Regions from separate parts of the Desulfosporosinus youngiae DSM 17734 genome, predicted to be linked through region 1. Evidence: riboswitches for the same ligand, from Rfam matches in the RefSeq annotation. Region 1 holds a riboswitch; the other holds the start of a gene.
What was found. Region 1 has a riboswitch for S-adenosylmethionine ahead of DESYODRAFT_RS03160 (methionine ABC transporter ATP-binding protein). Riboswitches for the same ligand answer to the same signal wherever they lie in the genome.
Positions count from the first base shown of each region.

Region 2: it holds a riboswitch for S-adenosylmethionine, as region 1 does, so the genes downstream of both, DESYODRAFT_RS02175 (homocysteine synthase) here and DESYODRAFT_RS03160 (methionine ABC transporter ATP-binding protein) in region 1, are expected to answer to the same signal.

Region 1 covers NZ_CM001441.1:659,749-666,865, reverse strand. The annotation lists gene DESYODRAFT_RS03175 (6-phosphofructokinase) at 1-922, opposite strand, end outside; gene hisZ (ATP phosphoribosyltransferase regulatory subunit) at 1,024-2,187, opposite strand; gene DESYODRAFT_RS03165 (YerC/YecD family TrpR-related protein) at 2,188-2,520, opposite strand; SAM riboswitch class I at 2,718-2,816, shown strand; gene DESYODRAFT_RS03160 (methionine ABC transporter ATP-binding protein) at 2,912-3,937, shown strand; gene DESYODRAFT_RS03155 (methionine ABC transporter permease) at 3,927-4,613, shown strand; gene DESYODRAFT_RS03150 (MetQ/NlpA family ABC transporter substrate-binding protein) at 4,706-5,530, shown strand; gene DESYODRAFT_RS27890 (hypothetical protein) at 5,565-5,705, shown strand; gene DESYODRAFT_RS03145 (PAS domain S-box protein) at 5,736-7,117, opposite strand, start outside.
Region 2 covers NZ_CM001441.1:444,555-451,671, forward strand. The annotation lists gene DESYODRAFT_RS02165 (formate--tetrahydrofolate ligase) at 1-1,087, shown strand, start outside; gene metA (homoserine O-acetyltransferase MetA) at 1,174-2,097, opposite strand; gene DESYODRAFT_RS02175 (homocysteine synthase) at 2,168-3,460, opposite strand; SAM riboswitch class I at 3,592-3,698, opposite strand; gene DESYODRAFT_RS02180 (LysR family transcriptional regulator) at 3,985-4,908, shown strand; gene DESYODRAFT_RS02185 (YueI family protein) at 5,008-5,400, opposite strand; gene DESYODRAFT_RS02190 (HAD family hydrolase) at 5,588-6,058, opposite strand; gene DESYODRAFT_RS26870 (DUF3102 domain-containing protein) at 6,847-7,083, shown strand.

The sequences.
Region 1 (7,117 bases):
CGTCAACTGCCGACGTTCCGTAACGTGTAGAAAGTACACGATCATAGGCATTGGGGGAACCACCCCGTTGAAGATGTCCGAGCACCGTCACCCGAGTTTCCATCCCATGATGTTCTTCAAGATCACGACCTATTTTGGCGCCAATCCCCCCCAGTTTAATCGGGTCAACTCGCCCCTCCATCATGCGCTCGACAACCATTTCCCCGCCCAGTGGTTTCGCTCCCTCTGCCGCGACAATAATGCTGAATTTCTTTCCTTGTCTGGCCCGTTGTTGAATGCACAGCGCAACCCGGTTTAGATTATAAGGAATTTCGGGAATCAGGATAACATCCGCTCCTCCTGCTACCCCGGCATACAAAGCAATCCAGCCCGCATAGCGCCCCATGACTTCAAGAATCATAACCCGGTGATGGGATTCCGCGGTGGTATGTAAACGGTCTAAGGCTTCTTGGGCCGTAGCTACCGCCGTTTGGAAACCAAAGGTTTGATCCGTAGCCATTAAATCATTGTCAATCGTCTTGGGAATTCCGATCACTTTAAGCCCTTTATTGGCAAACTCAAGGGCGATCTTCAGACTTCCGTCTCCCCCAATTGCCAGCAAGGCATCCACACCCTGCTCTTGTAAATTCCGGATGACATCATCTGAGCGATCCACCGGTTGAGTTACCCCATTTAGTTTTGTTTGATAAGCAAAAGGGTTATCTCGATTCGTTGTTCCTAAAATCGTGCCGCCACGTGGTAAAATACCCGAAACCTCCCGCAGAGAAAGGGGCACAAAATCCCCTTCTACCGCTCCACGAAAACCATCTCTGATTCCAAGCACTTCGAGTCCATATCCATGTGCACTCTTAGCAATTGCCCGAATCACCGCATTGAGCCCCGGACAATCTCCCCCGCCTGTAAGTACCGCAAGTTTACGCAATTTTTACACCCCTTATCCAGATGTATCTCCAATATGTCATTATATAATATTCCAGCCTAAAAAAGTGCTGAACTCATCCAATTATTTCAAATTATTTGTCTTCACAAACTTTCTCCATCAACACATAAAACCTGAGCAATATTCTTTTGCCGCGCTATTTTCCCTGCCTCATCATTGCCTAAAACTCCGAGAGACATCTCTACCCGTTTCCCCAAGGCCCTCAAAGCCTGGCTCCGGCGAATGACCTGCTTCGCATCGGATCCATAAACTAAGACATCTGCTCCCTCGACATTTGGCAGCGGAAATTGTTCCAAGAGATTGCCTAAATGTATCGCAAACCCGGTTGCCGGCTGAGGGATACCAAAGTCGGCATATAAGGCATCATAACGTCCGCCCTCAACGACCGGAAAACCTATTCCCGGAACATACCCTTCAAAAATCACCCCAGTATAATATGAAAAACCCCGAAGTATTCCCAGATCTAAGGACACATTCTCCTGAACACCAAAATCATTTAAATACTGATAAATTCTCCTTAGACTTTCGACTGCTGCCCGAATTGCGGGTCTCTCACTCCAACCGAGGACTTCATCCAGAATTTCCTCTCCCCCGTGAAAATGGGGTAACCGAAGCAGTAGCTCCTGAACCCGTCCCGGTAATCCACTTTGTCTGACACAGCTTTCCACGCCCACCATGTCCTTACGAGCTAATACTTCTTCTAATTTGGCCTGTATCCCCTCATCCACTCCGGCTTCCAGCATGAGTCCCGAAAAAATCCCCATATGTCCCAGATTAAATTGATAATTTTCCAGGCCCAAACCTGCGATAGCTTCTACAGCAAGGGCAATCACTTCAGCGTCTGCCAGTTCCTGGTCAGAACCCACCAGTTCTACACCCAATTGTCGGAACTCTCTGTGCCTGACATTGGTATTTCGATAGACATCTGCACCATAACATAAGCGCAGGGGAAATTCTCCCCCCCTCATACGTGTACCGACAAGACGGGCGATCGGTATCGTCAGTTCGGGGCGTAAGGTTAATATATGCCCTTCACGGTCAAAAAACTTGTACAGCAAATCGTCCTGGTCAACATCCGGCTGAACACAAGCCGAATATTCCAAGGTTGGAGTCAATACTTTCTGATAAGACCACTGCCGGAAAAGGGCCAGAACTTTTTCCTCTAACTCCTCTTGAACAGCGATTTCCTCAGGTAATAGATCCCGCATGCCCTTTGGTATACGCAACCCTAAATTCGTTCTCAACATTTATGCTTCTCCTTCATGACCGTCATTTTTCTGTGCGTTCTGCTCCTTTAAACGCCGTAAGATAAGCTGATAACCATCTGCTCCGAAATTCAAGCAGCGCTTCACACGACTGATCGTTGCAGTACTTACTCCGGTTCTTTCCGTAATTGCGGTATAGGTCTCGTTCCTTTGCAGCATCTTAGCGACTTCCAAACGCTGAGCCAAAGCCTTGATTTCAGCAACTGTCGCGATATCTTCAAAGAACCGATAACACTCTTCTTTGCTCTTAAGCAATAAAACGGCTTCTACTAGGGCATCATTTAAGGGATTTTGTAAACGCTCATCGCTTGACATGGCTTTCCCCTCCCAAATAATTGAACAAGGTCACTGTCTCCCTTTAATCTATTAAAGTGTTGTGTTATTGTCAAGCTTTTTTAGTTCAAGTATAAATTAAACCCGTATAAATTTTATCTCTTGCCAACCCTATCTTCCCTATGCTAAACTATGGATAGCTTTAGTAATTCTTAGACACAGTAAAACCTCATAGTAGACTCTTATTCAGAGTAGGTGGAGGGACTGGCCCGATGAAGCCCGGCAACCGGCATTTTTGCACGGTGCTAACTCCTGCAGAGAAATCTGGGAGATAAGAGGAAAACCGAATGGTACTCCGCGGGTTTTCTTCGCGGAGTTTTGTTGTGTATAAAACCGCTGGGCATAAATTAATTATGCAAAGGAGCAATAACCTTTGATTCAGATTAAACAATTAGTAAAGCAATATTCTTCTCGTCAAGGGAACGTCATTGCCCTTGATAATGTATCCTTGAACATTTCGCAGGGGTCCATCTACGGGATTATTGGATTGAGCGGTGCAGGAAAAAGCACATTAGTGCGCTGCTTAAACCTTCTCGAGAAACCAACGAGTGGTCACATCATTGTCGCCGGCCAAGACCTGACACAGCTTTCCGGCAAGGAACTGCGTCATGCGCGTCAGAATATTGGCATGATCTTTCAACATTTTTATCTTCTTCTATCACGGACCGTAGAGGAAAACATTGCCTTCCCCCTGGAAATCGCCGGAGTGTCTAAGAAGGAAATCTCGGTACGGGTCAAAGAATTACTCCATTTAGTTGGTCTCGAAGATAAAGCGTCTGTTTATCCTGCGCAATTAAGCGGCGGCCAAAAACAACGGGTTGGAATTGCCCGGGCACTCGCCACCAAGCCACAAGTCCTCTTATGTGACGAAGCCACCTCAGCCTTAGATCCGCAGACCACCCTTTCTATTCTCAATCTTTTGCGGGATATCAACCAGAAACTTGGTTTAACGATTGTGATGATTACCCATGAAATGAAAGTAGTCAAAGAAATCTGCACGGATGTTGCGGTTATTCATGCCGCACACATTGTTGAAAACGGTCCTGTCGAATCTGTTTTTATTAAACCTCAGTCAGATATCGCCCGCCAGTTTATCTCAACTGTTTTTCCGAACGAACTTCCAGCCGACCTTTTACAGGAGCTTGCAACTCACAAAGATTCGGAAATTGTTCGCATACAATTTCTCGGTTCACGGGCCTCAGATCCAATCATCACTGACTTACTGCGTTCTTGCGATGTCCGGGCCAATATTCTCTATGGAAGCATCGACCACTTGAGGTCCACATTATTTGGTACACTTACCATCGAACTTCTCGGAAACCCCGAACAAATCAAAACAGCCCATCGCTACTTGGAATCTCGCAAATTAAATGTGGAGGTGATTCATCGTGGGCTTTGATTCATCCCTGCTTTTTCAGGCGACTTTTTGGATTGATTCATTCCGGCTTGTCATACCGGCAACCGGCGAAACCCTCTATATGGTACTCGCTTCCACGGTACTGGCTTACCTGCTGGGACTTCCTTTAGGCATTATTTTGGTCATTACTTCTCCCGGGCACATCATGCCCAATCCATGGGTCGAGCGGACTTTAGGCACCGTCATCAACATCTTGCGTTCCGCTCCGTTCATCATCCTATTGGTAGCCTTAATCCCATTCACTAAATCCATTATTGGCTCATCGATCGGTACAACTGCAGCTATTGTTCCTCTCGTCATCTCAGCTGCTCCCTTTGTGGCCAGAGTCGTGGAAAGTTCTCTCAAAGAAGTTCCTTACGGCGTCATTGAAGCGGCTTTATCAATGGGAGCTTCCCCCCAACAAATCATCCAAAAAGTTCTTCTTCCTGAAGCAAAAGCTTCACTGATTCTAGGCGTTGCCATCACGACAATCAGTGTCATCGGCTACACCGCTATGGCCGGTGCTGTTGGCGGGGGTGGGTTAGGAGACTTGGCCATCCAATATGGTTACAACCGTTTCCGAACCGATATTATGATCATCACCGTCGTCATTCTTGTCGTGATTGTTCAGATCATACAATCTCTGGGAACCACACTGGCACGCAAGCTTACTCATTAAATCCTCAGTTATGAACCCGTCCCACGCTTTACCTGCATCCTAGAAAAGGCAACCCTGTCCAAAAGAAATGAAACAAATAGGAGGAAGAAATTATGTCAAGAATCAAGAATCATCGCTGTTTTGCCCTTTTGCTCACTGTTTTCGTCTCTCTTTCCCTCGTGCTTTCCGGCTGTGGCTCCGACAAGTCCTCTGGCACCGTACTTAAAGTTGGGGCAACCCCAATCCCTCATGCTGAAATCCTGGAACACATTAAACCTGCTCTTCTCAAAGAAGGCGTTGACCTTCAAATCGTGAATTACACTGATTACGTCCGCCCAAACTTGGACTTGGATACAGGTGATATCGACGCTAACTTCTTCCAACATACTCCTTACCTGGACTCCTTTAACCAAGATCACTCCCTGAAGAATGTTTCCATTGCTAATGTCCACATCGAACCAATGGGGGTTTACTCTAAAAAAATCACGAAACTGGAAGACCTCAAAAATGGAGATACCATAGTCATTCCCAATGATCCTTCTAACAGCGGCCGCGCCCTTGCCCTCCTGGCCAAAGCCGGCGTCATTCAATTAAACGATGGAGTAGGCATCAAAGGAACCGTTAATGATATTAAGACTAACCTCAAGCAACTTAAAATTACTCCCCTCGACGCTCCTCAGCTTCCAAGAGTGCTTGAAGATCCTAAAGTTAATGCCGCAGTAATCAATACAAATTTCGCCATTGAAGGCGGACTTAACCCAATCAATGATTCCATTATTATGGAAGACAAAGACTCTCCTTATGCTAATATTCTAGTTGTCAAGGACACTCGTAAAGACGATCCCGCTCTACAAAAGCTAGCTAAAGCTCTAACTTCACCAGAGGTTAAAACGTTCATCGAAGAAAAATATCAAGGCTCGATTGTTCCGGCATTCTAAAAATAAATTAGAACGTGACAAAAGGACGGGGTTCATGATAGCATTGAAATGCTATCATGAACCCCGTTCCCTTGTCATCCTGGCCATGCTGGACTGGCCTTCAACCATAAAGTCCTCGAAAGCCGTGCAATTGCTGGATTTTTCACAAGGAACCCCAATGCAGTGCGTCTATTAAATAAAACCAAAGGGTAAATTATCATGCAAATTATAGATTCTCACTCGACGGAAACCTAACTGTAACTGTTGTCCCTGTATGATCTGAGTCAAAACTAATTGACGCTTTATGGCGTGCAACAATACTCTGGCATATTGCGATCCCTAATCCGGTCCCTCGTTCTTTGGTTGTTAGAAACGGAGTCCCTAGATTTTCGAGTATATCCGGATCAACTCCTCTGCCTTGATCACAGACTTCAAGAATTATATCGTTTCTCAAGGCATAAGTTCGAATGGTTAAAGCCGCACCCGCTTGCATCGCTTCAAATCCATTTCTCGCCAAGTTCAAAATCAACTGTCGAAGCTCATTTCCATTCCCACGTATATCAGCAACTTCATCAAACTCAAACGCTATTTTTTTATCTTGATTGATTGCATCAGCCGTTAAAAGCGGAGTTAACGATGTGACTATTCTTGTAATATTGATCAATTTAAAATCAATGGATTTATCTTTCGCTAAACTCAGGAAGTCTGATAGGATCAGATTAGCTCGATCTAATTCATCCGTCATCAATTGATAAAAGTCATGATAAGCCACAGTCTCGACCTTGGATTGGAGCAATTGAAGAAACCCCCGAACTGCCGTCAGTGGATTCCTTACCTCGTGAGCGATACCCGCCGCCATTTCGCCTATCATATTAAGTCTCTCTAAACGCGCCAATTCGCGATCAGCACGCCTTCTGTCAGTAATATCAATAAGTACCTTGAAAACTAACTTTGATCCATCGGCATCAATGAAAGGCTGAGAATATACCTCATAAATACGATTGTCAAAAACCATCTCTTTCCATACGGCTGTAAGACTCCTAAGAACCATTGAAGACATGCAATCAGGGCACGGCATTGGTAACCCTGCTATCACTTCATGGCAGAGTTGATCTATACATGGACCAAACTTTGCTTGAAAGCTATTGTTCGCGAAACGTATTCTATTGTTTTCTTCTTGGAGATAGATTAGACCAGGAAAGCTATTAAATAACGAATATAAACGATGATGCTCTTCCTCCACCGCCTTTTCGATTTTCTTCCTTTCCTCGATATTTCGAAGAAAAATCGAAATTCCGCTCTCTGTTGGATAAATACTGACTTCCACCCACTGCTCCATAATTAGGGCGTAGGTCTCGAACCGCACCGGCACACCATCATGCATAACTTTAAGACAAGCATCATTAATCGTCTTACTCCCTAGTTTATAAGTCTCCCGATAATCAGACCCTACTATATTTCCATCCAAACCATTTGCTTCGAGCGCCTTGACCATGGCCCTATTGGCATACGTTATAATCCATTGGGTATTTACAGCTTCAAAGCAATCCCCCATACCTTCAAGGGTATCAATCATTTCTTGATTTGCTTTGGCTAATTCGTTTTCGA
Region 2 (7,117 bases), 220 kb from region 1:
TATTACTGTAGCCTCTGAAGTCATGGCAATCCTGTGTTTGGCCAGTGATCTAATGGATCTCAAAGAACGTTTTGGCAGGATTGTGGTAGCTTATACTTATGAAGGAAAGCCTGTAACCGCCCATGATTTAGAAGCTGAAGGGGCAATGGCACTTCTAATGAAAGACGCCATTAAACCAAATCTGGTTCAAACCTTGGAAAATACGCCGGTATTTATTCATGGCGGCCCATTTGCGAATATTGCCCATGGCTGCAACAGCATTATGGCAACGAAACTGGGCCTCAAGCTAGCGGATTATTTAGTTACAGAAGCCGGCTTTGGCGCCGACCTTGGAGCAGAAAAATTCTTTGATCTGAAGTGCCGCTTCGGTGGCTTGAAACCGGAGGCTGTGGTGATTGTGGCAACGGTTCGGGCCTTAAAAATGAACGGCGGGGTAGCCAAAGATCAATTGGGAAATGAAGACTTAGAGGCTTTGGCACGGGGTGTGGTCAACCTGGAGAAACATATCGAAAACATGGCCAAATTTGGGGTTCCGGCAGTTGTCGCGATTAACCGGTTCCCAACGGATACAGAAGCGGAGTTGAACCTGGTGCGGGACAGGTGTCAGCAATTAGGCGCGGAGGTAGCGCTTTCCGAAGTATTTACGCGGGGCGGAGAAGGCGGCGTGGAGCTTGCTGAAACCGTACTTTCCACACTGGAACGCAAAGTATCCAACTTCAGGGTTCTTTATGAATTAGAGCTGTCCATTGAGGAGAAAATCGGCAGAATAGCTAAAGAAATTTATGGGGCGGACGGAGTTAACTTTGATAAAACGGCTCAAGCTTCCATAAAGAAATATGTCGAGTTGGGGTATGGCAATTTGCCAATCTGCATGGCCAAAACACAATACTCTCTCACAGACGATGCCGCTCGATTAGGGCGGCCGACGGATTTCACGATCACCGTCCGGGAAGTTCGTCTTTCGGCCGGAGCGGGATTCCTGGTTGCAATTACCGGTGCAATTATGACCATGCCGGGACTGCCGAAACGGCCTGCAGCAACGAGAATGGATATTGATGCAGAAGGAAGAATCACGGGATTGTTCTAAGCAGAACTGCGAAAAGGTGCATAAAAAGAAACAAAGTTGTCCGATGTCCGGACAACTTTGTTTTTAAAGCTTGATAAACTTGTTATTCAGCGGGCACCCAGGTCATAGGGAGTTTCTTGATAGACGTAGTAATTCAGCCAGTTTTGAAAAAGAAGATTAGTATGGGAGCGCCAGTTGTGAATGGGTCTTCGGGTTGGATCATCATTTGGGAAATAGCTTTTGGGAAGAGCAATGGAAAGCCCTTTAGAGATGTCCCGGTCATATTCTTCTTTCAAGGTTAATGTATCGTATTCAGAATGTCCTGTTACAAAGACTTGTCGTCCATCCTTGGATACGACAATGTAAATGCCGGCTTCGTCCGACTCTGATAAAATCTCTAATTCAGGGTGTTTTTCAAGGTCGGAGTGCTTAATTTCCGTGTGGCGGGAATGGGGAACATAAAATTCATCGTCAAACCCTCTGAGAAGCTGCATCCCATTTAAACCGCTCTTATTAACATTGTGTTTGAAGATACCAAACATTTTCTCAGGGAGAGGGTATTTAGGAATCCCATAATGATGATAAAGACCTGCTTGTGCTCCCCAGCAAATGTGAAGTGTGGAGGTTACGTGGGTTTTTGTCCAAGCTAAGATGCTTTTAAACTCTTCCCAATAGGTGACTTCCTCAAATTCCAAGTGTTCAACCGGTGCTCCGGTTATAATCATACCGTCAAACTTTTGGTTTTCGATATCACTGAACCTTTTATAAAAGGAATCTAGGTGTTCTTGGGTTGTATTTTTAGATGTATGTGTGTCTATGCGCAAAAGCACAATATCAACTTGCAAGGGGGAATTGCCGAGCAGTCTTAAAAGCTGTGTTTCCGTGGTTTCTTTGACGGGCATGAGATTGAGAATAACGATTTTTAAAGGACGAATGTCCTGGTGAAAGGCGCGTTCTTCCCCCATCACAAAAATGTTTTCTTGATGCAGTATATCCAGAGCGGGCAGATTTTCAGGTATTTTAATGGGCACTGGCAAAACTCCTTTCCAGGTGTGAGGCTCGATGCAGGACAGATGAATTAAGTCTCGTTTGAGCTTGAGATTATGCTTGCTGGCTTGCCGCTAAAGCTTGGTCTAAATCATAGAGCAGGTCGTCAATGGTTTCGATTCCGATGGATACGCGGATCATATCCGGGGAGACTCCTGCGCCGCGTTGGGCTTCTTCATCAAGCTGTTGATGGGTGGTGCTTGCTGGATGAATAACCAAGGATTTGGCATCCCCGACGTTGGCTAAATGAGAAAATAGCTTAAGGCTGTTAATAAATCGTTTTCCCTCATTCAGACCGCCTTTAAGGCCAAAGGTGAAGATTGCGCCAGGCCCTTTAGGCAGGTATTTCTGAGCCAGTGCATGATACGGGTTTTTTTCAAGACCCGGGTAGTTAACCCAAGTGACTAAGTCATGCTGATCGAGAAACTCTGCCACCTTTTTGGCGTTTTCAACATGGCGTTCCATGCGTAAGGGGAGGGTTTCCAATCCTTGCAAGAGCAAGAACGAGTTAAACGGGGAAAGGCAAGCCCCGGTGTCGCGGAGAAGAGAGACTCTGGCTTTGGTGATATAGGCAGCATTACCACAGGCTTCTGTAAAGACAATACCATGGTAGCTGGGGTCCGGCTGACTGAGTCCGGGGAACTTGCCGTTGTTCCAGTCGAATTTTCCTGAGTCAACAATTACTCCTCCAATGGAAGTACCGTGTCCGCCAATGAATTTAGTAGCAGAATGCACTACGATGTCCGCTCCGAACTCAATAGGCCGGCATAAATAGGGGGAAGCGAAAGTATTGTCAACAATAAGCGGAAGACCGTTTTCGTGAGCAATACGGGCAATTTCCTCCAGGTCGGCAACATTGATGAGTGGATTTCCGATGGTTTCTGTGTATAAAGCTTTGGTATTTTCCGTGATTTTAGAACGGAATTCTTCCGGTTTATCAACATCAACGAAGTGGACTTTGATGCCAAGCTTAGCGAATGTATAGGCGAATAATGTGAAAGTGCCGCCGTAAAGAGAGCTGGAAGCCACAATTTCATCCCCGGCTTGGGCGATGTTTAAAAGAGCATAGGTTATGGCGGCTTGGCCGGAGGCAGTGGCAAGTGCTCCGATCCCCCCTTCGAGCAGGGCGATACGCTGCTCAAAAACGTCTTGGGTAGGATTCATGATCCGGGTGTAGATATTGCCTGGTTCTTTTAAGCCGAATAAATTGGCAGCATGATCTGTGTCGTTGAAGACGAAGGAGGATGTCTGGTAGATGGGAACGGCGCGTGAATTTGTGGCGAGATCCGGGCTTTGCCCTCCATGCAGGGAAATAGTTTCGATACCTGGTTGTCGTGTGTTAGTCATGATAAATCCTCCTAGTTTTTTTTAGTTGAGATACTGCTTGGGAAAACCGATGAGCCGGATCAAGGATGAAAAAGGTTTAAATAAAAACGACTGCTTCAAGAGAAGCAGTCGTCATGTTATTTAACGCGCTACTCTCATCTCTCAGAACCTGGGGTTCTGCTGGAATTAGCACCTCATAGCTTACGCTATCGGTTGCCGGGCATCATAGGGCCAGTCCCTCCGCCGCTCTTGATAAGAGAAAATTTGATATTCTATTGTTTTACTTGGAATATAGCTTACTATAAAACAAATTTCTATCGATGTCAACGTGAAATTCCTGCTAAATTCTGGGTGTGACAGGGGGCGAAATTTAGAGTAAATGAGCTGAATATACCCCAGGAAAACCCTACAATGATGCTGATAAGGATATTGTCTGGAAAAATGGGGAAGATTGTAAGGAATAGGACGTTGTAGAATCCCAGGAAAAGCAGTATCATTATACAAACTATGTTTGTTAAGAGATCCTAAATGAGGTGTAATCTGTGATTATAAATGATCCTTTAAAAATCTTTGTTACCATTGTTGAAAATAAGAATTCTTCTGATGCTGCAGAGGAACTTTACCTATCCCATCCTGATGTCAGTTTACAAATCCAAGGCTTAGAAGAAGAACTTGGCACAAAGTTGATTGATAACTCGTCAAACCATTTGGAGCTCACCCAATCGGGTGAGATATATTATGAATACGCTAAGCAAATTTTGCAATTGCAAGATAAGGCTAAACAGGAAATTAAGAGAATCTCAAATGTGGTCACAGGAAATTTGAGAGTGGGGGCCAGCTATACAATTGGAGAATACATTTTGCCCTTTGTAGTGGCCGAATTTGCTGCTCAATATCCGAAAGTGGAAATTGAAACCTCGATTGCTAATACGAGAGAGATAATTCGAGGGGTACAGGCTAATCACTTAGACATTGCCCTTGTGGAAGGAGAAGTTGATCATTCGGACATCCTTGTCCGCCCTTTAATGGAGGATGAAATTATTTTATTAGTACCAAATCAACATCCTTTAGCAAGACTTCCGATTGTTACGTCTGAGCACCTTCAAGACCAAGTATGGATTCTCAGAGAAAGCGGTTCCGGAACTCGTGCGTTTAGTGACAAGCTTTTCAAAGAATGGGGTATTCATGTCAGAAAGTCTTATATCTTTGGAAGTGGCCAAGCCATTAAGCAGGCTGTTACGGCTGGGTTAGGAATTGCCCTTGTCTCACGTTGGATTGTACGAAAGGAGCTCAATGCGAAAGAATTTAAGACGATCAGAATTAAGGGAAATCCCCTTACGCGTTCTTTTTACTTAATAGGACCGAAAAACCAGGAAACGTCCGAGGCCAGGGAAGTTTTTACGGAACAACTCTTAACCTTGGAGTCTGCTACATGGAGAAAGCTGAGCAAAAAGGGAATCGCAATTTAGTAGCTGGAGTTAACCAACCGTTGTAACTTGTCTTGTGAAAGGGAGACTGTTTGTGGGGAAGAGGAATAACAGTTTATCCATGATCCCCACTAGAATTATTTAAACATCAATATCTTGTATATCAACAGCATCATTACTTATTACCACTAATCCCGTCTCCCCTGTGAGCTCAGGATCATGAATTACCGTGTAGGATTTTTTCATTTTTCGGGCGAGTTTAAGGTACTTATCGGTAAACTGAGGGCTTAAGCTGCCATTTATAAGCATTCTTGAGCTTTCCCTATGACTTAAGGCTTTTTCTATTTCGGGATAGATGGATTTCTCAGCAACTTGTTTTTTGGTTAAACGCCGGATTATGCGTTCGCGGAATTCTCCAAGATAGTTGATTTTTTCGTCGCGCTTTAATTCAGGTATACCGTGGATGCCAACAGCTACTCTTTGCATAGATGGATCCATATTGGCTAAAGTATCCGTTTTATGATCGGATTTCATAAAAGACCTCCCTTTGGGTTTACTAATGACTATTTATATAATTTACCGTTATTTTAAGGATATGTATTGCGTAGACTAAGTCATTGGTTATCATAGGCAATGGCGATCTATTTCAGGCTAGAACGAGAGACATAAAGAGCCGCGCTATCTAGTATCTGGCGCGGCTCTTTATGTATTCATCTGACCTTCAGAGTCTTAAGGTGGCCTGGAGACGTTTGGTCTCCAGGAGTAAACCGAAGGCATCTTCTATCTTATGAACAACTAGATCAGCGGATAGAAGAGCTTGGGTGGAGGCACCCTCGGAGCCGATGACTGCAATGCCTAAGCGCGCATGCTGAAGCATTAATTGATCATTTGCTCCGTTTCCTATAGCTGCAACGTCTTGAGTTCCGAACTGTAAAATATAATCTGTTTTTTCCTTAACATGGTCTGTGCTTTCTAATACATGTACCTTAACGGGTAAGCCTTCACATTGCTTTACCACGCTGCCGTAAGTATCGGCAGTAAGAATATGGATTTCCAGAAAAGGAGATAAACGCTTGATATGATCCTTAACAGGTTCAAGCAGTTGCCCGTCTAAGGCTAAGGTTCCGTTGTAATCTAGGACCAGCACTTCAAGGTTCATAATTCCGCGGCCTGGAATAGCGGCTTGAATCACTGCGAGTTCCTCCTTAAATTATGTGATTTGTATATGAGAAATCATATCACTGTTGGCTGTGTATGTGTAGCCGTCCATCATTTATTGCGAAACAGAGATTTTAGCGGGTATAATTCCTGGTCCGTGGCCGGGAATTGTAGTTTGCTGTCTCTGCCTGCCCGGAGAAAAGGATAAGAATAGTTTAAGCATTATCTCAGGAGGGGAGGCCGCCGTCTGGTTTCTGTTCAAATTCGGAATCGATTCCGAATTTGAACTGCCGTGGTTGGGGCCGGGCCGCAAAAAATCAACGGCCATCGGCGGGCGGGGCATTTCCCGTCCGGCGGGCTTTAATACAGGGCGCGGATCATATAAATCGGTGGTTGTTGAATCCGATCAATTCACCGTCCCCTGACGAAATGATAGCCATTCATAATTTTCCCTTGGTTTGGATTTTGGCTGGATTTTGACTGGCCAAGCCTTGGCCGGTCTTTGTATCTTATGCATCTTGTCCGGCAGGGGTTACCCTTATTCGGGATACTTGTGACAAAATAAGGGCAAGGCTGCGAAGTGCCTATGCTCTGTCTGATGCTCTTTACGGTCTTACCCTTATTTTGTCACAAGTGAGGGCTTGAACACATAGGCTATGAGTAAGATTGTTCAAATCCGTCTTGTTTTATGGGAGCTTTTCCTCCGGAAAAGCTTATGAATAAACAGAGGAGCTCGAAAATCATGGCCAACGGATTAACTGAGCGGAGGCCGCAGATTATCGAGGCCAAATTAACAGTATTAAAGATCAGACCGGCGGAAGGCTGCTTTACAGCTCAGTCGAGACGGGACGGAGTCTGACGGAGGCTAAATCCATGGTCAATCATGGAGAATGGGGAAAGCGGCTGGACAAGCTGACCGTCGCCCAGGGCGGTTCAAATTCGGAATCGATTCCGAATTTGAGCTACACCCAGGTGATTATCTTCCTGGGAATTCCCGAAAAGGGACGGGAGTCATTTATATGCATTGTAATGACTGAAAAGCCTAAAGCCAAAAAATGATTATTTAGAAATCTTGGTAATTCGGTGACAATAT